2 regions of the Nonomuraea sp. NPDC049309 genome follow, and region 2 is predicted to be linked to the other one. Evidence: riboswitches for the same ligand, from Rfam matches in the RefSeq annotation. Region 2 holds a riboswitch; the other holds the start of a gene.
What was found. Region 2 has a riboswitch for glycine ahead of gcvP (aminomethyl-transferring glycine dehydrogenase). Riboswitches for the same ligand answer to the same signal wherever they lie in the genome.

Region 1 (3,860 bases), on a different contig from region 2:
GCAGGTCCAGGAGGTGAACCTCACCAGCGTCTACCTGTGCTGCAAGCACGTCATCCCGTACATGCGGCGGCAGGGCAAGGGCTCGATCATCAACACGGCCTCGTTCGTGGCGGTCATGGGGTCGGCGACCTCGCAGATCTCCTACACCGCGTCGAAGGGCGGCGTGCTGGCGCTCTCGCGCGAGCTGGGCGTGCAGTTCGCCAGGGAGGGCATCAGGGTGAACGCGCTGTGCCCCGGCCCGGTGAACACGCCGCTGCTGCAGGAGCTGTTCGCCAAGGACCCGGAGCGGGCGCAGCGGCGGCTGGTGCACGTGCCGATCGGGCGCTTCGCCGAGGCGTCGGAGATCGCGGCGGCGGTGGCGTTCCTGGCCAGCGACGACGCGTCGTTCATCACGGCCAGCGAATTCCTGGTGGACGGCGGCATCTCGGGCGCGTACGTCACACCGCTGTAGGAGGGGGCACGCCATGCGGCGTCCGGTCATCGGCATCACCTGTTACGTCGAGCAGGCCACGTTCACGGTGTGGCGGGACACGCCCGCCGCGCTGCTGCCGTACGGCTACGTGGAGAAGGTGGCGGCGGCGGGCGGGCAGCCGGTGGTGCTGCCGCCGATCGGCGATCCGGCCGCGCTCGTGGACCGGCTCGACGGGCTGATCCTGGCGGGCGGCGGCGACATCGACCCGGCGAGGTACGCCGCGGCGCCGCACGAGCGCACCGGCTACGTGCGGGAGTTCCGCGACGCGGCCGAGTTCGCGCTGCTGCGCGCGGCGCTCGACGCGGGCCTGCCCTACCTGGGCATCTGCCGGGGCCTTCAGGTGCTGAACGTGCTGCTCGGCGGCAGCCTGCACCAGCACCTGCCGGACGTCGTGGGCCACACCGATCACTGCCCGGGCCCCGGCCGGTTCGGCGACCTGCCGGTCACACCCGTGCCCGGCTCGCGGCTGGCGAAGGCGCTGGGCGAGCAGCCGCTGCCGGTCCCCCACTACCACCACCAGGCCGTGGACCGCCTCGCGCCCGGCCTGGCGGTGACCGCGACGGCGGCGGACGGCGCGGTCGAGGCGGTGGAGCTGGACCGGGACGCCCTCACGATGGCCGTGCAGTGGCACCCGGAGGTGGCGGCCGACCCGAGGCTCTTCGAAGCCCTGGTGGCGGCCTGCTGAACGGCCCGCACCGGACGGGGAACGCGACAAGACCCCCATAACACCACTAGGCTGGCGGACATCACCGACGAAACCGTGCGGGAGAGCGCCCTGACAGCCGGTCAGGGCCCCTGAAGGAGCAAGCCCTCCCCGCGAACCTCTCAAGGCAAAGGACCGCACGGCTACGGTGTCTCTGGAAAGCAGGCCCCCGGGGCCTCGCCGAAGGTGAAAGTCCGGCAAAAGTCGGGCGAAGCTCTCAGGCACCGATGACAGAGGGGGAGGATGCTGGCATCCACTCCTGTCCTGAGGTGCGATCAATGTCCCGACCGACACCGCTCCGAGACGTTCACGAGAGCCTCGGCGCCACCCTGACCGACTTCGCCGGCTGGCTCATGCCGCTCCGGTACGGCAGCGAGTCCGCCGAGCACCGCGCCGTCCGCGAGGCGGCCGGGCTGTTCGACCTGTCGCACATGGGCGAGATCTTCGTCACCGGCCCGCAGGCCGGCGAGGCCCTCGACTACGCGCTCGTCGGCCACCTGTCGGCGCTGGCCGTCGGCCGGGCCCGCTACACCATGATCGTCAATGAGCGCGGCGGGGTGATCGACGACCTCATCGTCTACCGGCTCGGCGACGAGGAGTTCATGGTCGTCGCCAACGCCTCCAACTACGAGAAGGTCGCCGCCGAGCTGACCGAGCGCGCGAAGGCGTACGACGCGGTCGTCGAGGACCGCTCAGACCAGTACGCGCTGATCGCCGTGCAGGGCCCGCGCTCGCAGGAGATCCTGGCCACGCTCACCGACGCCGACCTGGACGGCCTCAAGTACTACGCCGGCCTGCCCGGCACCGTGGACGGCCGCGAGGCGCTCATCGCCCGCACCGGCTACACCGGCGAGGACGGCTTCGAGCTGTTCATCCGCAACGAGGACGCCGTCCCGCTCTGGCACGCGCTCACGGCCGCGGGCCAGCCGCACGGGCTCAAGCCGGCGGGCCTGTCCGCCCGCGACACGCTCCGCCTGGAGGCCGGCATGCCGCTGTACGGCAACGAGCTGACCACGGAGCTGACCCCGTTCGACGCGGGGCTCGGCAGGGTGGTGAAATTCGACAAGCCCGGTGACTTCGTCGGCCGGTCCGCGCTGGAGGCGGTCAAGGACGACCGGCCCAGGCGCAGGCTCGTCGGCCTGGTCGCGCGGGGCCGCCGGGTGCCGCGCCACGGTTACCCGGTCACCCGAGACGGCGCGGTGGTCGGCGAGGTCACCAGCGGTGCGCCTTCCCAGACCTTGGGCAAGCCCATCGCGATGGCCTACGTGGACAGCGGCGCCGATTCTGGCCTGGCTGTGGACATCCGGGGCAGCCATGAACCTGTGGACCTGGTCGAGCTGCCCTTTTACAGGAGGAACAAGTGAGCAACATCCCAGACGACCTGAGCTACACCAAGGAGCACGAGTGGGTGCGGGGCGTCGAGGACAGCGTCACCGTGACCGTCGGCATCACGGACTTCGCCGCCGAATCCCTTGGTGACGTCGTCTACGTGCAGCTCCCGGAGGTCGGCAGCAACGTCGAACCGGGCGACTCCGTCGGCGAGGTGGAGTCGACCAAGTCCGTGAACGAGGTCTACACGCCGGTCGGCGGCGAGATCGTCGAGGTGAACCAGGCGGTCGTGGACGACCCGAGCCTGGTCAACAGCGACCCGTACGGCGAGGGCTGGATGTTCAAGGTCCGTGTGGAGGGCGACCCCGAGGACCTGCTCTCGCCTGAGGAGTACGCCGCGCTCACCGCGGGCGACTCCTGACCCACCCGCCGGGGCCCGCACGGCCGGGCCCCGGCCTTTCATGAAAGGCGCACATCAATGGCGATCAGCGTCTTCGACCTGTTCAAGATCGGCATCGGCCCGTCGAGCTCGCACACCGGCGGCCCGATGGCCGCCGCGCACAAGTTCGCCCGCGGCCTGCACCAGGACGGCCTGCTCGACCGGGTGGCCCGCGTGGAGGTCATCCTGTACGGCTCGCTGGGCCTGACCGGCAAGGGCCACGGCAGCGACAAGGCCGTCCTGCTCGGCCTGTCGGGCGACAAGCCCGAGCTGGTCGACGTGGACACCGTGGACGCCCGCATCGCCGCCATGCGCGAGTCGGGCACCGTGCGGCTCTTCGGCCTCCGCGAGATCCCCTTCGTCGTCGGCGAGCACCTCGTCTTCGAACGCAAGATCACGCTGCCCGAGCACCCCAACGGCATGCGCTTCACCGCCTGGTCGGAGTCGGGCGAGCGGCTGCGGGAGAAGGTCTACTTCTCCGTCGGCGGCGGCTTCGTGGTGGACGAGCGGGCCACCGGCGCCGACCGCATCAAGCCGGACGACACCGTGCTGCCGTACCCGTTCGGCACCGCCGAGGAGCTGCTCAAGCACTGCTCGGCCACCGGCCTGTCGATCTCCGCGCTGATGCTGGAGAACGAGAAGGCGTTCGGCCGCACCGAGGAGGAGATCAGGAGCGGCCTGATGAACCTCTGGCGGGTCATGTCGGAGTGCGTCGCGCGCGGCATCTCCAAGGAGGGCGTGCTGCCCGGCGGGCTGAAGGTCAGGCGCCGCGCCAACCAGCTCCACCGCCGCCTGCAGTCGGAGCCGCCGGAGAAGGACCCGCTGCAGGCGATGGACTGGGTGACGCTCTTCGCGCTGGCGGTCAACGAGGAGAACGCGGCCGGCGGCAGGATCGTCACCGCCCCCACCAACGGCGC
Region 2 (3,860 bases):
TGCAGAAGGTCTTGTGCAGGTTGAGGTGGGACACGTCGGCCCCGAACTCGCCCGGCTTGGCCAGGCCGACGAGCGCGTTGAGGTTGGCGCCGTCGACGTAGACCTGGCCGCCGGCCTCGTGCACCTTGGCGCAGATCTCGGTGATGGCCTCCTCGTACACGCCGTGCGTGGACGGGTACGTCACCATGATCGCGGCGAGCGCGTCGCGGTGCTTTTCGATCTTGGCGTCGAGGTCGGCCAGGTCGACGTTGCCGTCCTTGTCGCAGGCCACGACGACGACGCGCATGCCGGCCATGACGGCGCTGGCGGCGTTGGTGCCGTGGGCGGAGGACGGGATGAGGCAGACGTCGCGCCGGTCCTCGCCGTTGGCCCGGTGATAGGCGCGGATGGCCAGCAGGCCCGCGAACTCGCCCTGGGAGCCGGCGTTCGGCTGGATGGAGACGGCGTCGTAGCCGGTCACCTCGGCGAGCCAGCTCTCCAGCGTGCCGATCAGCTCGCGGTAGCCCTCGGCCTGCGACTCGGGCGCGAACGGGTGGATGGCGGCGAACTCCGGCCAGGTGATCGGCTCCATCTCGGTCGTCGCGTTCAGCTTCATGGTGCAGGAGCCGAGCGGGATCATCGAGCGGTCGAGCGCGATGTCCTTGTCCTGGAGCCTGCGCAGGTAGCGCAGCATCGCGGTCTCGGAGCGGTGCTGGTGGAAGACCGGGTGGGTGAGGTAGTCGCTCTCCCGCAGCAGCGAGGCGGGCAGCGCGTCGGGGGCCTGCTCGGGCTCGACGGCCTCGCCGGTGACGCCGAAGGCGGCGCGTACGGCGGCCAGCTCGGCGGCGCCGGTCTTCTCGTCGCAGGCGACGGAGACGTGGTCGGCGTCCACCTGCCAGAGGTTGATGCCCCGCTCGGCGGCGGCGGCCACGACCTCGGCGGCCCTGCCGGGCACGCGGGCGAGCACGGTGTCGAAGAACTCGCCGTGCACGACCTCGACGCCGGCGCCCTTGAAACTCTCGGCCAGGGCGCTGGCGTGGCGGTGCACGCGGCGGGCGATGCGGCGCAGGCCCTCGGGTCCGTGGTAGACGGCGTACATGCTCGCGATGACGGCGAGCAGGACCTGGGCGGTGCAGATGTTGCTGGTGGCCTTCTCGCGGCGGATGTGCTGCTCGCGGGTCTGCAGGGCCAGCCGGTACGCGGGGTCGCCGTCGGCGTCCACGGACACGCCGACCAGGCGGCCCGGGAGCTGGCGCTGCAGCCCGTCGCGTACGGACATGTAGGCCGCGTGCGGGCCGCCGAAGCCGAACGGCACGCCGAAGCGCTGGGAGGAGCCGACGGCGATGTCGGCGCCCAGCTCGCCGGGGGCGGCGATCAGGGTGAGCGCGAGCAGGTCGGCGGCGGCCACGACGAGCGCGCCCTTGTCGTGCGCGGCGGCGGCGATCTGGCGGAAGTCGCGCAGCCGGCCGGAGGCGCCCGGGTACTGCACGAGCACGCCGAAGCACTCGGGCAGCTCGCCGTCGAGCGAGTGCTCGACGAGCGTGATGCCGAGCGGCTCGGCCCTGGTGGCGAGCACGGCCTTGGTCTGCGGCAGCGCGTCGGCGTCCACCACGAAGACGCTGCTCTTGGACTTGCCCGCCCGGCGGGCCAGCGTCATGGCCTCGGCGGCGGCGGTGCCCTCGTCCAGCAGGGACGCGCCGGCGACGGGCAGGCCGGTGAGGTCGGAGACGACGGTCTGGAAGTTCAGCAGCGCCTCGAGCCGGCCCTGCGAGATCTCCGGCTGGTACGGCGTGTAGGCGGTGTACCAGCCCGGGTTCTCCAGCAGGTTGCGGCGGATGACGGCGGGCGTGACCGTGTCGTAGTAGCCCAGGCCGATCATCGAGGTGAGGACCTTGTTGCGGCCGGCCAGGGCGCGCAGCTCGGCGATCGCCTCGGCCTCGCCGATCGGGGCGGGCAGCCGCAGGCGGTCCTTGGCCCTGATCGACTCGGGGACGGCCACGGCCACGAGGTCGGCGACGGACTCGAAGCCCACGGCCTCGAGCATGCGCTGCTGCTCGGACTCGGAGGGGCCGATATGCCTGGACGAGAACGGAGGAGCTGACAGATCGGTCATGGTGTGCCTCCCGAGGCTTGCGGAGACCGGCGCCGGGGCGCGGGCGAGTGCCGGATCTCCCCCTCTGTCAGCGCGGGCCACGCGGTGCGCGGCGCCACGACCTGAGAGCTTCACCCTGACGCAGGGCTTGCACCGTCGGTGAGACACGCCTGGCGGGCGCGCCTGCTTTCCAGAGTCGCCTCGCCCGAGCGGTACCGGTTGCCTGAGAGATTCCGGGGAGGGTTGCTCCTTCGGCGCCCTGGGCCCTGGGCCCGGGGACTCTCCCGCACGGGGTCGTCAGCCTTGCTGTCCTAGATTACTACGTTAGGCCGCTATTGCCGTGCACCGCATCACGGGTGAAAGGCGCACTTCACCGCGGGTCTCGCAGTGAGCGTTCGATGAGGCGGTGACGCTTCGTCACCTCTGCGTTCCGGTACGTGCCGCGCCGCGGGCGGCGTTCACCCCGGCGCGAGCGTACGGAAGCGATCGGGTCAGCCGATGCGGCGGGCGCGCCGCCTGCGGGCCAGTTCGTCAGCGGGGTGGTCGGCCGGGACGGTGTCCGCGACCGCCGCGCGTTCCCCCGGCAGCTCCGCGAGGGATCCCTCGACCTCGCGCCAGACCCGGCCGAGCGCGATGCCGAACACGCCCTGCCCGCCCTGGAGGAGGTCTATCACCTCGTCGGCCGAGGTGCACTCGTAGACGCTGACGCCGTCGCTCATGAGCGTGATCTGGGCGAGGTCGGCGACCCCGCGGTCACGCAGGTGCTGGACGGCCGTACGGATCTGCTGCAGCGACACCCCGGTGTCGAGGAGCCGCTTGACGACCTTGAGCACCAGGATGTCGCGGAAGCTGTAGAGCCGCTGCGAGCCCGAGCCGTGCGCGGCCCTGATCGTGGGCTCTACCAGGCCCGTGCGCGCCCAGTAGTCGAGCTGCCTGTAGGTGATGCCGGCGGCGGCGCAGGCCGTGGGCCCGCGGTATCCGATGTCACCCGGCAGCGCCGTCGGCTGCTCGTCGAAGAGCAGTCCCTGCTCTCCGGCACGCTGCCGCGCGCTCTCGCGCCGCACCGGATCTTCCTGGCCGGCCGTCTTTCCCTCGCCGCTGCTGACCGCCACGCGGACCTCCGGCTTTCTCTCATCCCGTGGCCTGATCTGGGGGTTCGTGAAGGGCGGCCACGGGTTTCACTTGCACCGTAGGACCGTGACCATGCTCAGTCAACGATCCGGCTCGGCGCGTCGTGAAGCGTAAATGCACTGAAATACCTACCCCGCCCTGCCGAAGTCTTCGGGAGTGATCGTGTCAAGGAACTCCCTGAACTTCTCCACTTCGTCCTCCTGGTCGTCCGGGATGATGACCCCGGCCTCCTGGACGACCTCTTCGCTGGCGAAGATGCGCGCCCCCGTACGCAGGGCGAGCGCGATCGAGTCGGACGGCCGCGCGCTCACCTCCACGCCGTTGGAGAACACCAGGTCGGCGAAGAAGATGCCGTCGCGCAGGGCGACGATGTTGACCGCTCGCAGGCCGACACCCAGGGCGCTCAGCACGTCCCTGAAGAGGTCGTGGGTGAGCGGCCGCGGCGGCGGCTCCTCAGCCTGGGCCAACGCGATGGCCGTGGCTTCGGTCATGCCGATCCATATAGGAAGGAACCGCTCCCCGTGTGCCTCCTTGAGCAAGACGATCGGCTGATTTGTGGGCATTTCAACTCGAACGCCCACGACCTCCATCTGCAACACGGGCTGCTCCGTTTTCCTGACCGGTCACCCGGCACAGCTCTTGAACATCGGTTCTGCTG

Region 1: another riboswitch for glycine. It lies ahead of gcvT (glycine cleavage system aminomethyltransferase GcvT); the one in region 2 lies ahead of gcvP (aminomethyl-transferring glycine dehydrogenase).

Annotation. Positions count from the first base shown of each region.
Region 1 covers NZ_JBICSH010000003.1:836,335-840,194, reverse strand. The annotation lists gene ACGFIM_RS24470 (3-oxoacyl-ACP reductase) at 1-451, shown strand, start outside; gene ACGFIM_RS24465 (gamma-glutamyl-gamma-aminobutyrate hydrolase family protein) at 465-1,157, shown strand; glycine riboswitch at 1,226-1,323, shown strand; gene gcvT (glycine cleavage system aminomethyltransferase GcvT) at 1,454-2,539, shown strand; gene gcvH (glycine cleavage system protein GcvH) at 2,536-2,925, shown strand; gene ACGFIM_RS24450 (L-serine ammonia-lyase) at 2,983-3,860, shown strand, end outside.
Region 2 covers NZ_JBICSH010000001.1:1,235,957-1,239,816, forward strand. The annotation lists gene gcvP (aminomethyl-transferring glycine dehydrogenase) at 1-2,092, opposite strand, end outside; glycine riboswitch at 2,272-2,368, opposite strand; gene ACGFIM_RS05835 (MerR family transcriptional regulator) at 2,563-3,183, opposite strand; gene ACGFIM_RS05840 (bifunctional nuclease family protein) at 3,331-3,801, opposite strand.